Regions from separate parts of the Clostridium sp. AWRP genome, predicted to be linked through region 4. Evidence: riboswitches for the same ligand, from Rfam matches in the RefSeq annotation. Region 4 holds a riboswitch; each other region holds the start of a gene.

Region 1 (5,087 bases), 1.9 Mb from region 4:
GGTTTGTAGAAAATTATGATATGGAGAAGGGAACTTCTATAGAAAGTTTGAGAGAAATAAAAATTGATAGAACTTATGATGTTTTTAACTCTATAGAAGACTTGTTTTTAGCTGCTTCCATAGATAAAAATACATTTATAAATATGGTAAAAGCTTGTTTTGATGCAGCTGCTTTTAATAAAAAGCTATATATTGTGGTTCCTTATAATAAAAATATGGATAAAGTTATAAAAGGAATACTAAAATACTTGTATAGGGCACTTCCTTTTGCAGTAAGGAGAAAAGTTGGCTTTACAACTTATGTGAAACAGCCTGAGATAAAGGAGTTTATAAATATTGAATTTCTCCTTGAAGGAAGCATAAAAAGGCTTACTCAAGATGTAAAAGCAGGATATGTTTTTGATATGGCAGATAATAATTTCTATCTTGAAGGAATTGATGAAAAACATCATGTTTTTATAGATTTTGTTATGGATAATATAGAAAATGAAAGAGCTTTAAATGAATTTTTTATTAACGCAGATAATGATTGTTCTAGAGAAAGATTTACGATTGATATGTATGATAATATTTTGTGCCCAGCTTCTCAAAATGAAGAAATTAAAGAAATCCCTATATGTATGAAAGAAAATGAACAAGTTGAACATAAACATAATCTAGTGTATTTTTTCAAGAAGTTATTTTTAAATAAAGATTAGAGGTGAAAGTAGATGGCTAAATGTAGAGAATGTGGTACGGAGATTAATGAAAATGATAAGTTTTGTGTATACTGCGGTGCAAAACAGGAAAAGGGACATGAAGGAGAAGAGGATAAAAATGATAATACAAAATATTATGGGAAAGAAAATAGTGACTATAAAAAAGAAAATAAAAAGCATGAAGATAGCTTAAAGCACAGCGATACTTTTGATTTTAGTTCATCTCATGAACAAAAGAGGACAGATAGAAAAGATAAAGAGGAATTTACCCGGGAGTTAGGTGATACTCCACTTAAGGATAAACGGCCGTTGAATTTTAAAATGATAGGTATAACTATCTTAACTATAATTGTATTTGTTGTTTCCTTTAAGATGATATCCTCACTTATAAGTAAAGGCCCCAGCAAAAATGTTTCAAATGTGGAATCCAAACAGAATGTTTCTTCCGATTCAAATAACAATTATGAAAATGGTTCAGATAACAATTCAGGAGAATATGTGATACCTTACAGTAATACAAGGGCACTTACTAGTATTGATCTCAAAGGTATGAGTAAAAAACAGATGGCACTTGCTAGAAATGAAATATTTGCAAGGCATGGTTACACATTTCCTACAGAACCATATAAGAGTTATTTTGCAAGTAAGTCCTGGTATAAGCCTAATCCTAAGTATACCAATGATGGCAAGGAACTTTCTGCACTTGAGAGGCATAATGTAAAAGTCATATTAACAGCAGAAGGTCGTGGAAAATATGTATCACCTGGATATGATGCAGATTATTATAAGAAATAGGCTAGCATACTGATTGGCTATTTCTCTAAAAATGATCGGGGTATAAAAAGTAGAATTTGATATAAAATAGGAGAAATGATATACTTATTCTATAATTTAATATTAAATTTTAGGTACTTGATTTTTAAGTTTAAAAGGGAAATAAGTGAAGAGCTTATGCGGTCCCGCCACTGTAATGAGGAGTATATTTATAAATTTGCCACTTGGGAACAGGGAAGGCGTAAATATGCAATGAATCAGAGCCAGGAGACCTGCCTAAAATTTACGGATGGCTTACGTGGATAGGCTTTAAAGTAAAATAATTTACTTAAAAACTGTTATCTATGGGTAATAGTTTTTTTAGTTTGTTAAATTAATTGGAGGGAGTAACTAATGTTTAAGAGTAACAAAAAATTTATTTTACTAATTATGATTACGATTACGGTGTTTTTGGCGGGATGTGGAGCATCTAATACAAGCAATTCTAATACAGACAGCAGCAGTAAAAGTGAATCTATTAAAAATACCACTTATCCTTTAAAATTAAAAGATTCAACTAATACGGAAATTACAATTCAAAGTGAGCCTAAGAAGGTGGTATCCTTATCTCCTAATGTTACAGAAACAATCTATGCATTAAACAAACAAAATGTTTTGGTAGGTAGAACTGATTTTTGCACGTACCCTACACAAGCTTCTAAAATACCATCTGTTGGTACTATAACTGACCCAAGTGTTGAAAAAATTGTTGAACTTAAACCTGATGTGGTAATAGCTTCTAATTTAACTAAACCGGACATTTTAAAAAAGCTGCAGCAGCTTAATATAAAGGTTTTAACTATTTCAAAAAATGAAAGCTTTGAAAATACTTATAATAATATAGAAAATATAGGAAAAATAGTGAACGCTAATAAAAAGGCATATAGTATAGTTTCAAATATGAAAGCAAAGGTTAAAATTGTACAAGAAAAGATAAAAGGAAAGGGTACCCCTACAGTATATTATGTGGTAAGTTATGGTACAAGTGGTGATTTTACTGCAGGAAAAGATACTTTTATAGGCAAGATGATTGAAATGGCAGGAGGCAAAAATGCTGCTTCTGATGTTACAGGTTGGAATTACAGTCTTGAAAAACTTGTTGAAAAAAATCCTGATATACTTATATGTTCCAATAAATTTAATAGTAAAAATGGAATTAAGGCTACAAAGGGTTATAAAGATTTGGATGCTGTAAAGAAAAATAAACTTTTCGAAATTGATGAAGATATTATAAGCAGACAGGGACCTAGACTTGCAGATGGGTTAGAAGCTCTGGCAAAGATAATTCATCCTGAAGCATTTTAAGTATATATAAGAGAGGAATGTGCTTATGAAATTTTCCCGGAAAAAGCATTTTAAGTTGTTTTTTTGCATTTGCATAGTAATATTATTTTTTTCGGCAGTAATATCAGCTATGCTTGGCTCTGCAGACATATCCTTCAAGGAAACACTATATGTGATACTAAGTAAAGTACCTATTGTGGGAAGTTTAGTTTCTACAATAGGAATATCACAAAATCACATTCTCATAATATTACAGATACGTTTACCAAGGATAATAACTTCAGCATTAGTTGGAATGGGATTATCAGTAGTAGGTGCATCCTTTCAGGCAATATTTAAAAATCCAATGGCAGATCCTTACGTACTTGGAGTATCTTCAGGGGCTGCTCTTGGAGCTGCAATTGGATTTATGCTGCAGCTAGATACTTTGCTTTTAGGGTCTACAGCTATTACTATGATGGCTTTTGTAGGGTCTATTGCAACTACTGTTTTGGTTTATAACATAGCCAGGGTAAAAAACAAGATACCACCAACTACACTGCTTCTGGCAGGTGTTTCTGTGAGTTTCCTTTTATCTTCAATAATATCTATAATAATGGTATTTAACAGGCAGCAGGTTGAAAAAATTGTTTTTTGGACAATGGGAAGTGTTTCTGCAGCAACTTATAATCAAATATTGATGTTGATACCTTTCATATTCCTGGGTATAATTATAATACTTTTATTTTCAAGAGATCTAAATATAATGCTTACAGGGGATGATACTGCTAAAAGTTTAGGCATAGAAGTTGAAAATGTAAAAAAAATAGTACTTGCTGTTTCTTCAATAATTGTTGCAGCCTGTGTGTCTATAAGTGGTGTAATAGGATTTGTAGGACTGATAATTCCCCATGCAGTGCGTATGGTATTTGGACCTGATCATAGGGTGCTCTTGCCTTTCTCATTGATAATTGGAGCTGTGTTTATGATTATTTGTGACACGGTGGCGAGAACTATAGCTGCTCCTTCTGAAATACCTGTGGGCGCTGTAACTGCTTTATTTGGGTCTCCATATTTTATTTATCTTTTAATAAAATCTAAAAAGAGAGTGATATAATGAATAATTCAAATTTGTGTGCAGTTGAAGTTAAAAATTTAAATTACAGTTTTGATGAAGTTGATATACTTCATGATATAAACATAGATTTTAAAAAAAATAAATTTTATTCGATTATAGGGCCTAATGGTTCCGGTAAAACTACTTTACTCAAAAATATTGCTAAAACTTTAAAGCCTTATAAGAGCACGGTTTTTATAAAAGATAAGGATATACTTGATTTGAAAAATAAGGCACTGGCAAGAAAACTTGCGGTAGTTCCCCAAAACAGTGATTTGGATATGGATTTTTCCGTACAAGATATAGTTTTAATGGGAAGAGCTCCTTATTTTTCGAAACTTCAAAGTGAATCAGAAAATGACTATGTTATTGCCAAACATGCTATGGAAATGACTAATACCTGGAAATTTCATGACAAATATATAAATCAGCTCAGTGGTGGAGAAAAGCAGAGAGTTTTAATAGCAAGGGCACTTACGCAAGATACGGATATTATACTGCTGGATGAACCCATATCTAATCTTGACATATACCATCAGATTGAAATTTTGGATAATGTTAAATCACTCAGCAAAAATATAACAGTTATAATGGTACTTCATGATTTAAATTTTGCAGCACAGTATAGTGATCATGTAATACTTGTAAATAGCGGAAGAGTTGTAATGCAGGGCACTCCCCTTGAAGTACTTACAGAGGAAAATATAAAAAAGGTGTATAAAATAAATGTATGCATGATAAAAAATCCAGTGACGGGGAAGCCCTATATAATACCAGTAGGCCAGGAAAGGGACTGACCCCAATACACAAAATGAAAATTTAAATGAGTAGTTCATAGATACCTAAAATTATAATACTGATGCCAGATACAAAAGGAGCATATTTTCCGAAAAATTTGGACAAACAGCTGCTTCCTATAACGCATCCTGAAACTAGTCCTGTTGTACTGAGAATGAAGGTAAATATAGTTGCAAGTAATATGTTGATACCGGTTATACTTGCGCCTATACCTACTCCAACATTATTTATTGTGAGGGCGAAGGCTAGAAATATAGATTCTTTAACATCTATATAGCCTGAATTGTCAACGTCTGCTATTTCTGGATTTTCCAAAAGATTTTTATAGGGTAAAATATTATTTTCAGCATTACACAGTTTTTTGTTTTCGTTACAGTGCTCTTTTATAACAGCGTCAA
Region 2 (5,087 bases), 2.1 Mb from region 4:
TCCTTGAAGTTTTGCTTCTTTTAATACATCTATAGCCCTGTTTATATAAACTTTGGCTGTACTCTGTATCATAGTTTGTACGAGTACTTCATTATCCTTTGTATACCTTTTATTTTTAAAAGTCTCTATTCTCTTTTCACATATTTCACTTCCGAAATTTTTCATCTTCTGTATTTCCGGTGAAAGCTCATCTAAGGACTGCCATTTTATGAATTCATCTATATATTCCTTGATGATATACCTGTACTTTTCCATCTTTTCTTTTCGCATAATCTTATTATTTTCATCAATGCTACTTATATTATCTATGTCATATACTTTTACATCCGGAAGAGTTAATACATCTGCATCTACATCTTTAGGTACTGCAAGATCAAATATGAGAAATTTCTTTTTAGGAAGTTCTTCTTTGTAGACTACAGCATGAGGTGCAGAAGTACAGCTTATAATACAATCCACATTGCTATAATAAGCTTTTCTTTCTTTAAAAGTTATAAACTTAATCCAATTACAATTTTCATATAAGTCTTTAACTTTATTCAAATCACGCACTACGATATATACAATTTCAGTATTCAAACCAGCTAAATATTTGAGTACAAGCTTTCCTATTTCTCCAAACCCAATTACCATATACCTTTTTACTTTGCTCTTTTCTGCCTCTTTAACAGCTATTGATGGTACAGATACAGGTATTTTATACATTTCACAGTCATTCTTAAACTTCTTACCACAAGTTATTGCATTCTGAAATAGCCTCTGAAGCTGTCCTTTTATAGTCTTAGCTTTTAATGCCATATTATATGCAGTCTTAATTTGTCCTAAAATTTGATCTTCTCCCAAAATTTTAGAATGGAAACCACAACTTACTTCCATTAAATGCTTAATAGCATCTTTATTCTTTGCATAGAAGGTATATGTAGTAAGTTCTATACTCCAACCTAAAGCATTAAATACAGCATTTATTATTTCTTCCCCTTGTGTATTAGAATCCACATATATTTCTGTTCTGTTACAAGTACTCAAAATTAAAACGTTTCCCGTAATTTTATAAACATTCTTTAACTTATTTTCTAATTTTGACGATACAATAGAGAACCTTTGCCTTATTTCAATATCACATTCACTTTTTACCCCTATAAGTTGTATCATTTTATCAACTCCAATATTACAACTATATTATTATAATTAAAATATAACTTTACTATATACCTAAAAAACCTTTTAACTAAGTGTTAAAAGGTATTCACACATAAAACATAAGTAATAAATGCTTTATTTATTACAATGCCCCCTATCACTTGTAGAGTTAATGGCCTATTATATAGGCAGGTCTTCTGACTTAAGCTTCATCATCTAAGTACGCCTTCCCTATTTACAAGTGGCTTGTCCTACTTAAATTCACCTAATACAGCTACAAGATAGTTCAGGATTTTTACCTGATTCCCTTTTAATTAAATATAATTAAACCTATACTATTATTTATTAAATTTTATTTTACAACATTAATTTTCATTTTAATTATAACATTATCATAAAAAGAATCAACTTATACACAATCATATTTTTAAGTTAAGAATTGATAATTAAGAATGAATAGTAAAGGTGAATTTTTCTCCTCTACGCTGCGAAAAATTTTAAATTTGAAACTTATTGAATCTTTGGATAAGTGATGCTATGTTTCATATTTTCTGAAGTACTAACGGAAGAAAATCATCCATAACTATTAATTCTTAACTCTTAATTTTTAATTATTAAAAATATCCGGAGTATAAGTTTATTTTTTTGTTTAGAAACTCTACCTCTATTTTACAGTGCCTTTTAAATCATACAGTGTTTCATTGTCCATGCGGCCCATTCCTTGAAAATGTAAGTTGCTGTTTCTTGTTGAGTTACTATCTATTTCACTATTAGCAGTATTATTAGTAGAACTTTCACTTTTTTGAGCTTGAGAATTAGTAGTATCTTTCCATTCAGTAGTTGAAACAGCTTTGCCATTTTTCTGAATCCAATTCATTATATCCTGAGAATCTCTTCCTCCCATACCTCCTGTAAGTACATATCTCACCTCACCTTTTTTAACCATTTGTTTAAATTGATCAAGAGAAAGTATCTTGTCAGATCCTGAGAAACCTCCAAGAGCCATTACGCTTTTGCCGCTTTCAATTATTATATCTTCAGCAGAAGCAGAACTTGAAACTACAAGAGCATATTTTTCATTTGAAGTATGACTTTCAAGGAATTTTATAAGCTTTGAATTCCTACTGCTATTCTGTCCATCCATCATCATGAAATTGTTCGATTTTCCATTTGATAAAAGCTCCAATCCTGCAGCAGGCAAAGAACTCAAGCTGTGAGTTATAGCAGCAGCAGAGCCGATAGCAGGTGTTACTAAAATTCCTACAAGTGCAAGTGCTCCAAATATTTTAGCAAACCCTTCATTATTACCTTGTTCCAAATTTCCTTTCTTGACTAATCTGTATATTATAAGCAGTGCAGAAGATGCAAAACACAATATGATAGCTGCTATAATTATAGATTTTATAATAGTGGATATAGTAGTAAAATAAGATAACATCAAAAGATGTACCAATCCTTCTACAATAAATGCTACAGGCATTATCCATGATTTTATACTGCCTTCCTTATATAGCTTCCACATTGAAGTAAGTCCTATTCCACATAAAGCTGCAATTGGAGGGGCCATCATACTTAAATAATATGGATGAAACAATCCTTTAGTACAGCTGAAATATATGAATTCAGGTATCAGCCATAATGCCCATAATGTTACCCCTAATTTTTTCTTATTATCAAATGGAAATTTAAGCTTTTCTACTATTACAGCTGCAGCAAGTCCAAATATAGCTAAAGGTAAAAACCAAACTATCTGGTCTGACAAAACATTTTTAGAAAATAATCTAGTAACACCTGCTGTTGTCTGTCCTCCAAAGCTTCCTGAAAGTCCATTTGATCCGCCAGGTCCACCACCTTGATTTTGGGAATTGCCTTGTGTATTCTGACCTCCCGGACCTCCTTGTGGACCTTTGGAAGAATTTTCCGAATTTTGTAGAGGTATCATTGCACCAGGAACATTACTGTTTCCACTTTGTGAATTTGCTTGATTTTTGCTGAAACCACTTCTAAATTCTTTAGATTGAGGATTTCTTCCCTTTCCTGATGCTCCTCTACCCATACCACCATTAGTACTGCTAAGTCTCTCCAGTCCATTATGTCCAAATATAAGTTCAGTAACAGTGTTATTTGTGCTGCTTCCTACAAAAGGTCTGTTTTGTGATGGAATCAAGTCAACTGCTATTGCCCATGATAAAGATATTACTCCAAGAATAAGTGTACTTATAATCAAGTGTTTTATTCTTTGTTTTACAGGTACAGCTGAAGAAATCAAATAAGTTATATATAGAGCAGGAGCTATCATATACGCCTGAAGCATTTTTATATTAAACCCTAATCCTACAAGAACCAAACTTATTATTAGATATTTAAGCTTGCCTTTTTCAGCAGCTTTGGATAAAAATAGGCAGGCAAAAAGTAATGTCACAATTAATAGATTGTCTATAGTATTATTCCTGCTGGTTGATACAAAAACTGGTGTTATTGCAAGACATAGAGCTGATATAAGTCCTGCTATCTCCCCAAAAGATCTTTTTACTATATAATATAAGATTCCAACTGAAATTACTCCGGCAAGAGCCTCGGGAAATAATATACTCCATCCGCTAAATCCAAATATTTTCGCTGATATAGTTTGTATCCAGAAACCTAAAGGCGGCTTGTCAATAGATACAAATCCAGCGGGGTCAAATGATACGAAAAAGAAATTTTTAAAATTCATAAGCATACTCTTTACACCTGCAGCATAATATCCATTTCCGTATCCTTCTATAGTTAAATTCGCAAAATTTAATATTGCAGATATGGCCAGAATTATACATAGTGCAAATCTTTCTTTTGTAAATTTTAATCTTTTCATAAGTTTTCCTCCCTAATTAAATACCCATATTTTATATAATAAAAAATTTATTACCTGAGCTATGAGTGTTACAACTATTTTTGATAAATAGACGTTTAAATTAAAATCATTTATTAAGAGTCTCATAAACACGAGTGTTGCAATAAGTGAAATGAGATTTACTATTGCAAATTGAGATAACTCTCGAATCACCTTTTTTCCAGAACTTTTGTATTCAAAAGTCCACTTTTTGTTGAATATGAAGCTATTTACAACTCCAAAACTATATCCTATAACCTGGCTTATTGTATAATGCAATCCAAATACACTTTGGCAAATAGTAAATACAGCAAAATCTATTATTGTATTTATTACACCAGTGGCAGAAAAACGACTTAGTAGTTTTAGTTTACCATTGAAAATAAAATTCATAGTTTTAATTAATTGATCCACATTTATCTACTCCTTTCTATTAAGCATTTTAAAAGAAATATCCGCCACATCTTTGACTTGTTATTTTCTTTCAAATGCCTTATTTACTATATTTTCAATAACATAATTAGGTCTTCCCTTACTTTCGTCAAAAATTCTTCCGATGTACTGGCCTATTATACCCATGCAACTTAATATTATCCCAAACATTATCAAATCAATTGATATTATGAGCCCAAAATTTACTATACTTATTTTCTGTAATATACATTTTATAAACTCAACTATGATTGAAACAAATCCAATAAAAAGTGATAGTCCTCCCAAATATCCAGCAAGCATAAGCGGCTTATAAGAAAATGAAGTTATACCATCAAAGGCCAATTTCAACATTTTTTTAAGTGGATATTTACTATCCCCTGCAAACCTTTCATGCCTTACAAATTCTACAAAAGTCTGTTTGTATCCAACCCAACTTACAAGTCCCCTCACATATCTGTTTTTTTCCGGCAGCGAATTTAATGCATTGCATACTTTCCTATCTATAAGTCTAAAATCTCCAGTGTCTACAGGAATATCAATGCTAGTCATACTCTTTAATAATCTATAAAATGACCTTGCTGTGAATCTCTTGAAAAATGATTCTCCTTCCCTCTTAGCCCTTTTTCCGTAGACAACATCA
Region 3 (5,087 bases), 950 kb from region 4:
CAACTATATAGGAAAGCTTTGTCCTTGCATCTGCAATATCGCCTTTTTTAAGGGCATAGTATACTTTCTTTGCCTCTATAGCAAGGCATTTAGCAGAAATAGTCGTCCAAATAATAAGTATATTTAATATGTTGTATAAAATAAAATTTTTTCTAAAAAGCATTAGCACTGCAAAAGGCACAATAAAACTAACCATTGCTACTAGAAAAACTATCAAACCACCAAAGGCCCTTAAGCTCTCATTCTTTTTACAAAGTTTTCTTCCCTTTTTATCTAAATAAGATATAAGTTTTCCTATATATATAACGGGATGGGGAAACCAATAGGGATCTCCAATTATCCAATCAATTACAACTGCTATCACAATATCTATTAAATTCATAAATACAAAAGAACTGGACAAATTTAACCCCTCTTTTCTAATATTAATTATTATCTTTTAATGCCCATAATACTATATATCTTGTCTATATCTAAATTCTTTCTCACTATGCTTGCTAACTTATCCAATTCCCCTTCTCTGAGATTTTCATATGCTTTTGATTTTTTATATCCTAATCCTTTATTTTCTCTTATCTTATTTACAATGAATTCCCTAAAGTCAATTCCATCAAAAACTCCATGTATATAAGATCCAATTACATTCCCTGACATATTTATGGCACCATCTTCTGTGTCAACCTTTTCACCATTTTTATCAGTTATATTAAATAATGGTCTTGCATCTTTTCCATACTTACATATTCCCATATGTATTTCATATCCATATACATCCAATCTTCTATTAGTTAATGATTCACTATCCCTTTTCATTGGGAAGTCAATTTCGCTTTTTGCATTTACTCTGGTTGTAACTTTTTCTTTTTCAAATATAGTTTCTATGTCTAAAAGCCCTATGCCTTCTACTTTTCCTACATCTGTCTCCACTCCATAAGGATCTTCTATAACTTTACCAAGCATTTGATATCCACCGCACAGTCCTATGACAAGTCCAGTTTTACTATATTCTTTTATACGTTTTTCAAGGCCGCACTGTCTAATTTTAAGTAAATCTTCTATAGTATTTTTACTTCCTGGAATAATTACTAAGTCCGGATTTCCAAACTCTTCTACAGATGTTATAAATCTTACGGAAACGTCTTCTTCACTTTTAAGTGCATCTAAATCTGTAAAATTAGATATATGAGGCAGCTTTATTACAGCTATGTCAATAGGTGCTGTAACTTTTTTATTAAATTCTACAGCTCCATCTTCATCCTCAAGAGCCAATCTAAAATGAGGTATAACACCAAGGCAAGGTACCTTTACTATATCCTCAAGCATCTTAAGTCCGGGCTCCAGTATATCTTTGTCTCCTCTAAATTTATTTATTATAGTACCCTTTACTCTTTTTTTCTCATCTTCTGTAAAAAGCAGCATTGTTCCTGCAATGGATGCAAATACTCCTCCTTTGTCTATGTCTCCTGCTAAAAGTACTGGTGCATCTACTGATTCTGCCATACCCATATTCACAATGTCTCTATCTCTTAAATTTATTTCTGCAGGACTTCCTGCACCTTCCATTACTATTATGTCAAATTTCTTCTCCATCTTTTCAAAGTGTTCTTTAAGCATATCCCTAAATTCCAGCTTCAAATTATGATACTGCATAGCAGTGCTGTTGCCATACACTTTTCCGTTAACTATAATTTGACATTTTTTATCTGAAGTTGGTTTTAACAATATAGGGTTCATATATGCTTCCGGCTGCAATCCAGCTGCATAAGCCTGAAGTACCTGAGCCCGTCCCATTTCTTTGCCATCTAATGTTATATAAGAATTTAATGACATATTTTGAGATTTAAAAGGACATACTGAATAACCATCTTGTTTAAATATTCTACAAAGGGCTGAAACAATTATACTTTTTCCTACAGAAGAACCTGTTCCCTGAATCATAATTTTTGCCATAACAAATACTCCTTCCAAAACTTCCTAAATATAATAAAAAGTTTACTTTTAATTAATACACACATATCTATATCAAAGCCAAAAGGCAGTAAGCCTTAGAAAGCTAACTGCCTTTAACATAAAAACCTCAACTTAAGCTGAGGTTAACCACACTAAAAGTTTCTCTCCCTCCGAAAGCATAATGACAATCAGGCAGGTCTCCTGGCTTATGATTCATATTTACTTTAACCTTCCTCTTTTAAGAGTGGTAACTAAAGTTCATCATCAAATACAGTAGCGGGGGCTGCTGCGGAGTTTAACCGCATTCCCTTTTCACCTATAAAGGCACCTGAGTCTTCTATTCAATTTATACTCTAAGTTTATTATAATTATAGTTTTATGTCAACTTTAAATATCCAATATATTACATAAAATAAATAAAAATTTCATGTAATTCTAAAGTATTACAGTTAATAACATTATTTGATATTATATTTTACTAAAAACTCACTATCTTCCATTACGTTGTTGTAAGAGTCGTCCCTTATTATATTATGATCTTCAGAAAATACGAGAACTCGTTTAAAAAGTCCATTAACATATTCAAAATCATGTGTTGAACATATTATGGTTTTCCCTGCTTTATTTAATTTGATAAAAAGATCATTTAAGAATTTCTTTCCCTTAGGGTCTATCCCACTCATAGGTTCATCTAAAACCAGGACTTCAGGATTGAGAGCAAGTACAGCAGCTATAGCCACTCTCTTCTTTTCTCCGCCACTTATGTTATAGGGCTCCCTGTTTTCTAAATCTTTCACATTTAAAAGTTCTAGACAGTCATTTACCCTTTTATTTACTTCATCTTCATCCATTCCCATTTGCCTTGGTCCAAAAGCAATTTCCTCGTATACGCTAGAGCAAAAAAGTTGTGCATCGGAGTTTTGGAATACAAATCCAACTTTTTTATGAAACTTCTTTGAGAAATTACCTTTTTCCAATTCATTTTTGCATATTTTCACATCATCAAAATAGTAATTTCCCTTTGTGGGAAATACCACTCCATTTAATAATTTTAAGAAGGTAGACTTACCGCTTCCATTTGCACCTATAAGTGCTATGGATTCTCCTCGTTCTATAGTTACATTTATATCTTTTAATACTTCATTATCTTTATATTTAAAAAAAGCGTCCTCAATTTTTATCATCTTAATCCCACCCTAGATATGTAAAAATACATAGTTATGATAAGTACATTAACTATTAAATATATTAGATCAAAAAACTTAAATTTAAATTTTTTGTGAGACACATACTCTCCTGTAAATCCCCTGCATTCCATAGCACAATACATTTCATCTCCCATTTCTTTTGATTTTAAAAATAAACTTCCAATTATCTTTGAAATAGAAGAATATTTTTTACTATTTTTTCCTATAGATCTAAGCTTTAGTGCATAAAACATGTCCAAAGAAAATTCACCTAATATATAAATGTATTTTAAAGTTATGTCAAATACCAAAATAAATATGTCCGGTATAAAAAACATCTTTAGCGCCTTAGTTATGTCATGCCATTTAGTTGTATAAGATAAAACATTTATTGAAATTATAGTACCAACTACTTTTAGTAAAAGCATTTCACTATTTCTAATGTTCCCCATAAATATAGAAGGTATGAGCATTATAAATGTAAAAAATGGAATAGAAATGCTTAAAAGGAGTATTTTTTTTATATCTTGAACATCCAAAAAACTTAAAATTAGTAGAAAATAAACATCTACAAGCATTACATAAGTAAAATTTTTAGACAATGATAAAAATAATATATTTAAAATAGTAAAGGAAAGTTTTAACATAGGATTTAAATTGTACATAAAGCTATTATTTACTTTATTGTTTCTTTTAATAAGGGATAATAGATGTAATATAGAAAATATACTTTTATCTATAAATTTATCTTTATCCTCTTCGGGAACGTATTCATCTTTTTTAAAAAGCCAATCCTCCATAAATTACACCTTCAATTCTAATTTTTTAATTTTCTCACTTCCTTGTTAAAAATATATCATACTAACGATTATTATTCAATTAAATAAAAAATATTCTTGTTAGCTTAATCCATAAAAAACATACCATACACCCATTCCTATGGCAGTTCCACTTTTCTGTTCCTTAATTAAAAAATCTTTAAGTTGTTCTCTGTGAAGTGCAATTACCTGTATATCTTCCTCTGGCTCCAATTTCTGTATAGGAATTTGATTTTCAATTAAATCTTCATATATATCAACCCTTGCTAATGTAACTTTATCTGTTAAAAGTGCAGGATTTGAATAAAGCAAAGGACTCATTGATTTTACTTCTCCCTTATATCCAGTTTCCTCCTCCAACTCTCGTAGTGCATTTTCGACTATATTATCCCCTTCAACAAGGCCTGCTGGAAATCCAATAACGTATTTATCTATAGCAGGTCTATATTGTTTGATAAATATATACTTATTAGATGGTACAAGCTTGCTAATTATTACTACTGTATTTGTAGTATTGGTTCTTTTTATTCTTTCCCACTTTAAGTCCTCATTATTTTTTCCCTTATAAGTTATTTCCTGTAATTGAATCCACTTTCCTTTATACAGTGTTTTTTCCGATATTTTTTTCATCAATCCCATCCTCCTATTTTTTTGGTCTCCTGACCTATTATCATAATTCCCTTTTTAATATCTTCTTCACTTACTCTTGAAAATCCAAGCCTAAAGGTATCATATCCCTCATCATTTACATAAAATACATCACCAGGAGTAAATATTACTCCTCTCTTACAGCATCTTTCTAAAAGCTTTCTGGAACTTATATTCTTTAGCTTTATAAATATATGCATTCCACCCTCACCAAATATATCTTCACAAGGAATATACTCTCTTGCACATTTTAAGGTGAATTCATATTTTTCCTTATATACTCTTCGAGCTTTCTTTATGTACTTTTCAAAATTTCCCTGATTTAAGTAATCATAAAAAATTGCCTGATCTAAAGAAGAAGTGTGAATATTTCTAGCTCTTTTACAACTCTCTAAATAGTTTATAAGCACTTTATCCGCAAGTATCCATCCTATCCTTATTCCAGGAAACAACACCTTTGAAAAGCTTCCTATATATAGGATAC
Region 4 (5,087 bases):
CCCCATCATCATTTAATTTAGCAGATGCGGGCAGAACTTTACCTAATATAAATTGATAATCATCATTTGAATTATATGTAATTTTCAATTTACTGACATCAATACTTACAGGTACAGTTCCAATAGTAAGTGCATTAAAAACTGCATCTCCACTATAGACGGCCTTAACATCATACTGACTTATCAAATTTGCGTTCTCATCAGATTCAGCAATTACTTTTATAGAGTCTATTTTTGTTTTAATATTTTCATCGGAACTCTTAGCAGGATCATAAGTTCTATCCTCAGCTGTCACCTGGATATCCACAGGTATTTTAGTTGCTACTTTATCTGTACCTGTATTTTCAGAATTTAAATAAGGATATCCACCATTTATAGACGAATCAATTTTCCAGGTTTTATCAAAATCAAACCCCAGTTTAGTATACGTATCTTTATTTTTCATTTCTTCAGTAGTATAGCCTTTTGAATCATTAGCGCAAAAAAATTTAGTTCCTAATATATCTTTATCATATGCACAGTTCTCTGGCATTGTTGTAACTTTAGTGTTCATATTATAGTAAGTATCGCTCACAATTGGGCAGCCATCACCGGTATATCCTCCATCATTTCCTATAAATTTTCCATAGAAATAACAGTGATCTATCTTCTCACCACTTTGTCGACAAATTCCTGAACGTACCACAGAATATTCTTCATTTTTTACTTCATTGTCAAAAGTCACATTGCTATAACAATCCTTCAAAGTTCCAGGTGTGTCTACATTTTTCCCACCTACCAATCTATATAAATCATCATTGCCAACAATTCCTGCTATAACAAAAACATCCGTTGTTGTATCTGTAATTGTTCCTGTTGAAGAACAGCAGGCAATCGTACCCCCAGCTTCATTAGCAATTAATCCATAATTTGAACTACCATTAGCTTTTATAGTTGAATTTTTAGTAGTTACATTAGCATCAATTCTCACATTTTCTACAATACCATCTTTGTCTACAATTCCAAATAAACCTGACTTTGAATCTGTATAATTGCTTATGGTGTAAAACTTGCCATCAAAAGTACCATCAAAGCCTTTATTAGTAGTAAAAGATTTTAAAGGTACATCTGATTTGGCGATATCAATATCCTGTGTCAGAATAACCTTCTTCCCTAGATAATTTACTCCATTGTCAATATCCTCTCTAAATTTATTCAGGTCTTCTACTGAACTAATAGTGTAATTTTCTTCTGTGTTCTGAATCAAAGACGGTGTGGATGTTGTTACATCTGCCGCCAGAGCTGAGTAAGGCGCAAATATTGTTAACGTAAATAGCAATACTATCACCAAATTCATTTTCTTCCAAAGTTTTTTCATTTTTTACCCCTTTCTAAATTAAAATAATAATTTGTAGTATTTAAATATGTGTAAATCAAATACATTTATTCCCTAAAATAAAAAACTCCTTCTTTAATAACAGAAGGAGTTTTTTCCCTAAGAAAAAAAAGGAAAGTCCTTAAAGGGCCTTCCTTTTTTATATCTTAACGTAATTGTTTACACATAATACAACGACATAATTATAGTACTTATCTTCCCCCCGAAAGAATTAATAACATATCAGGCAGGTTTCCTGGCTCAGATTCATCTTACTCCCTTGTCTTCCCAGATATAATTCCAGTGACATAACTAAGGTTTCATCCTCCATACAGTAACGGTGGGCTGCAGTGTTTATTACACTTTCCCTTTTAACTGTTATATTTTACAGCACCTAATACTAAATATTAAATTTTTATTACTTTTATGTTAAGTATAAAACATAAATTTTAAGTAGTCAACATTATTTTCATATTTATGAAAATAATGTTGACTACTCGTAAATAAGTTTTATTTATTTGACTGAACAGGTATATCTATAATATCTGAGAGAGGATTCATATTTTCAAGGCTGTCCCATACAAATGCCTTCAATTTATATATTCCCTCTTCTGGAAGCTTCATAATACCCGTTAAAATAGATGAATCTCCATCTTTAATCGTCTGCTTGCCGCATACATATTTCACAAATTTATCGCTTCCATCATATAGCGCTACTAATAGCGATGTATCCTTGTCCTTACCAGAATTATTTTCTGCCTTTACAGATACCTTTGCATCATTGCCCAATTTAAATGAACTGTCCTTTGTCAAATTAGTTATCTTTATTGGTTTTGTTTCACCCTGTGATCCTGATACCTTTTTCTCTGCTGCAGTTAACTTGCCCACTGTTTCCTGCTTCATGGATGATTTTTGCGCATCACTTAAGGCATCATACGATTTTTCTACCCCATCAACTTTGTCTTTATCTGCTGAAGTAAGCTTATCCACATTTGGCAGTGCTGCTATGGCATTATTTACAGGCACTGTAGAATTCTTAACATCTGTACAGTCAAATATTGAGTTTCTTCCTTCATAATCCCTTACAAGTGAATCTATTCCTCTGCATATCTGCACTGGATCATAGGTTAAATTGTCATATTGGGTAGTTTTATTTTTGGCATCAAATCCTTCAAGTATAGCATCAAATATAGTCTTACCATCTTTTATATATTCCTTATCAAAAACATTAGCCTTGGCCATTCCAAGTGTCATGTACACCTGGGCGTTTGTCCATGGGTTATTTAAATCAAATGTACCATCAGTATTTACAAAGCCACCCCAAAAAGAACCCTTATAAGTCTGGGCATTTGAAAATTGAGCAAATGCATGGTCCATAGCCTGTTTTACATCATAATACTTGTCTCCTTCTTTTGCATTGGGATTATAATATGCTGCAATTGGCTGCAGCGCCATAGTCCACATATCAGGGGCAGTATTTTCTGCTACTACAGATCCATCTGCACCTTTTGACCCAAGTGCATTTTTTGCCCATACATGTATATTTTTTTCTATATCATCTTTACTAATATGTTTTCCATCGTTAGGAATGAAGTCCATATAATTATAAGAAGTTAATGCATAAACATCATACTGCGGCGTAAAATATTCCGGAGATACTTCTAAATAATTTTTATTTGATATAATATCCAATAAATTATAGGATTTTATATCTCTTGGGTCATATCCTATAGCAGTAATTGCAAGTACTAACTTTTCCCACTCGGTCATCTTTACATCCCCGGCTGCTATCCCTGCCTCTTTCATTTTTTCCAGTCCATTTTGTATATTCTTGAACCAGTCATCATAAAATCCTTTCCTTACACCTGTATATCCGGAACGGGCTGATGAAAATACTTCCCACACATAATCATTTAATACAACTGTACCTTCCATTCCAGGTGCAGCTGCTTTATTTCCATCCCATGTAAACTCTGGTACATCCCCCTGTGCTATCTTTAACTTATCATAAAGTATATTTTCTACTTCCTTTGCATTTTCTACCTGCTGTTTTTCCACATCCTGTGTAAGTGCTGCCGCACCATTGTCAAGAAGCTTGGCAGTAGATGGAATTACTTTGCCAAGTATAAACTGGTAATCTTCATTTGGAGTATAATTTATTTTTAATTTACTGGAATCAATACTTATAGGTACATTTCCTATAGTTGGTGCATCAAAAAATACATTTCCATCACAAGTAACATTATACTTGCTTATTAAATCGGCATCTTTACCAAATTCCGGAACTACCTTAAAAGTTGCCGTCGTTTTAAGACAATCATCTGTATTCTTAATAGGTTCAGTTCCAGGGACAAACATTTTGTCTGGGACTGTTACCTGCACATCTACTACTACCTTTGTTACTGTCTTAGTTGAACTATCAGGGTTTAAGTAAGGGTAGCCATCGTTTACAGAAGGATCTATCTTCCAGATCTTATCAAAGTCAAATCCAAGCTTTATGTAGCTGTCTTTATCTTTCATCTGTGCTGTAGTATAGCCTACAGGACTTCCCATAAAGGAAGGACTTGAAAATCCCAGTACATCACTATCATATGCACAGGTAGATGCACTGTCATCACCCAAACTTATAATTGGATGAAACTTATTTGATTTTCCTAAAATTTTACCATAAAAATAACTGTGATCCACGCTTCTACCTGGGTTCATACTCGTTTGTGTACAAATTCCACTACATCTACTGCCATCAGCTGTATTATCAAAAGTAACATTGCTATAACAATTATTTATATTCCCATCTATTTCATTCCAGTCATCATCTGTAAAAGCACTATCACCAACTATTCCTGCAACAGTACCATTACTATCTTCATTTGTTCTAATCATACCTTTTGTAGAACATTTAGATATTATCCCTGCACTTTGATTAGTAATCAACCCATAAGCTGCATCCTCAATTGAAGTTGAAGTAATTACTTTACTTGCATCTGTAACGGTTACATTTGCATTAACTTTAACATCTTCTACAATTCCGTCTTTTCCCACAATCCCAAACAAACCGGATACTGCATCTGTATAACTACTTATAGTGTTAAACTTTCCGTCAAAAGTACCATCAAAATTTTTATTAGTTGTAAAGGATTTTAAAGGAACACTTGATTTACTTATATCAATATCATGTATCAAAATAACTTTTTTGCCTGAATAGTCTATGCCATTATCGATATCTCCTCTGAGTTTGTTCAAGTCATCTACTGAACTTACAGTATAGTTTCCATCTGTATCCTGGGTTAAAGATGGCATTGATACCGATGGTGAAGCATCTGCCCTAGCAGTATATGGTGCAAATGTCATTAAAGTAAATATAAGCATCATAACAAGACTGATTTTTTTCCATATCCTTTTCACTTTGTTCTCCTTTCTAATTTTTCTAAAATTATATAATAAATACCAGGTTAAAAAATACATCTTAACCCGGTATCAATCTAAAAGATTTGCTTAATCAATTAGGGAAAATCTGCTTTTATTATAAAGCACCAGCTGCAGCATCAACATTCTTTTGTTTAGCTTGTAAAGTTTCTAATTGAGTTAATGCATTTGTATAAGCTGTATCTGTTTTATTTGCATGATTTGCCATTTTTGCTATAAGTGTTGTTTTATCTGCTCTTGTAAAAAATGGATCAACAAGTTTAGTAGTCGCCCAGTTATAATATCCATCAGAAGTAACCTGAGTTGG

The links. Region 4 has a riboswitch for cobalamin ahead of DMR38_RS11580 (cell surface protein). Riboswitches for the same ligand answer to the same signal wherever they lie in the genome.
Region 1: another riboswitch for cobalamin. It lies ahead of DMR38_RS02640 (ABC transporter substrate-binding protein); the one in region 4 lies ahead of DMR38_RS11580 (cell surface protein).
Region 2: another riboswitch for cobalamin. It lies ahead of hemA (glutamyl-tRNA reductase); the one in region 4 lies ahead of DMR38_RS11580 (cell surface protein).
Region 3: another riboswitch for cobalamin. It lies ahead of DMR38_RS16010 (cobyric acid synthase); the one in region 4 lies ahead of DMR38_RS11580 (cell surface protein).

The regions. Positions count from the first base shown of each region.
Region 1 covers NZ_CP029758.2:580,868-585,954, forward strand. Annotated here, with positions in the region: gene DMR38_RS02630 (hypothetical protein) at 1-698, shown strand, start outside; gene DMR38_RS02635 (YARHG domain-containing protein) at 711-1,493, shown strand; cobalamin riboswitch at 1,588-1,767, shown strand; gene DMR38_RS02640 (ABC transporter substrate-binding protein) at 1,866-2,816, shown strand; gene DMR38_RS02645 (iron ABC transporter permease) at 2,842-3,891, shown strand; gene DMR38_RS02650 (ABC transporter ATP-binding protein) at 3,891-4,688, shown strand; gene ytaF (sporulation membrane protein YtaF) at 4,711-5,087, opposite strand, start outside.
Region 2 covers NZ_CP029758.2:406,860-411,946, reverse strand. Annotated here, with positions in the region: gene hemA (glutamyl-tRNA reductase) at 1-1,152, opposite strand, end outside; cobalamin riboswitch at 1,310-1,489, opposite strand; gene DMR38_RS01885 (glycosyltransferase family 39 protein) at 1,805-3,994, opposite strand; gene DMR38_RS01880 (GtrA family protein) at 4,007-4,405, opposite strand; gene DMR38_RS01875 (glycosyltransferase family 2 protein) at 4,487-5,087, opposite strand, start outside.
Region 3 covers NZ_CP029758.2:3,466,700-3,471,786, forward strand. Annotated here, with positions in the region: gene cbiB (adenosylcobinamide-phosphate synthase CbiB) at 1-382, opposite strand, end outside; gene DMR38_RS16010 (cobyric acid synthase) at 433-1,950, opposite strand; cobalamin riboswitch at 2,124-2,297, opposite strand; gene DMR38_RS16015 (ABC transporter ATP-binding protein) at 2,409-3,134, opposite strand; gene DMR38_RS16020 (energy-coupling factor transporter transmembrane component T) at 3,131-3,937, opposite strand; gene DMR38_RS16025 (NUDIX hydrolase) at 4,037-4,585, opposite strand; gene DMR38_RS16030 (PLP-dependent aminotransferase family protein) at 4,585-5,087, opposite strand, start outside.
Region 4 covers NZ_CP029758.2:2,516,319-2,521,405, forward strand. Annotated here, with positions in the region: gene DMR38_RS11580 (cell surface protein) at 1-1,357, opposite strand, end outside; cobalamin riboswitch at 1,583-1,767, opposite strand; gene DMR38_RS11585 (cell surface protein) at 1,865-4,759, opposite strand; gene DMR38_RS11590 (hypothetical protein) at 4,878-5,087, opposite strand, start outside.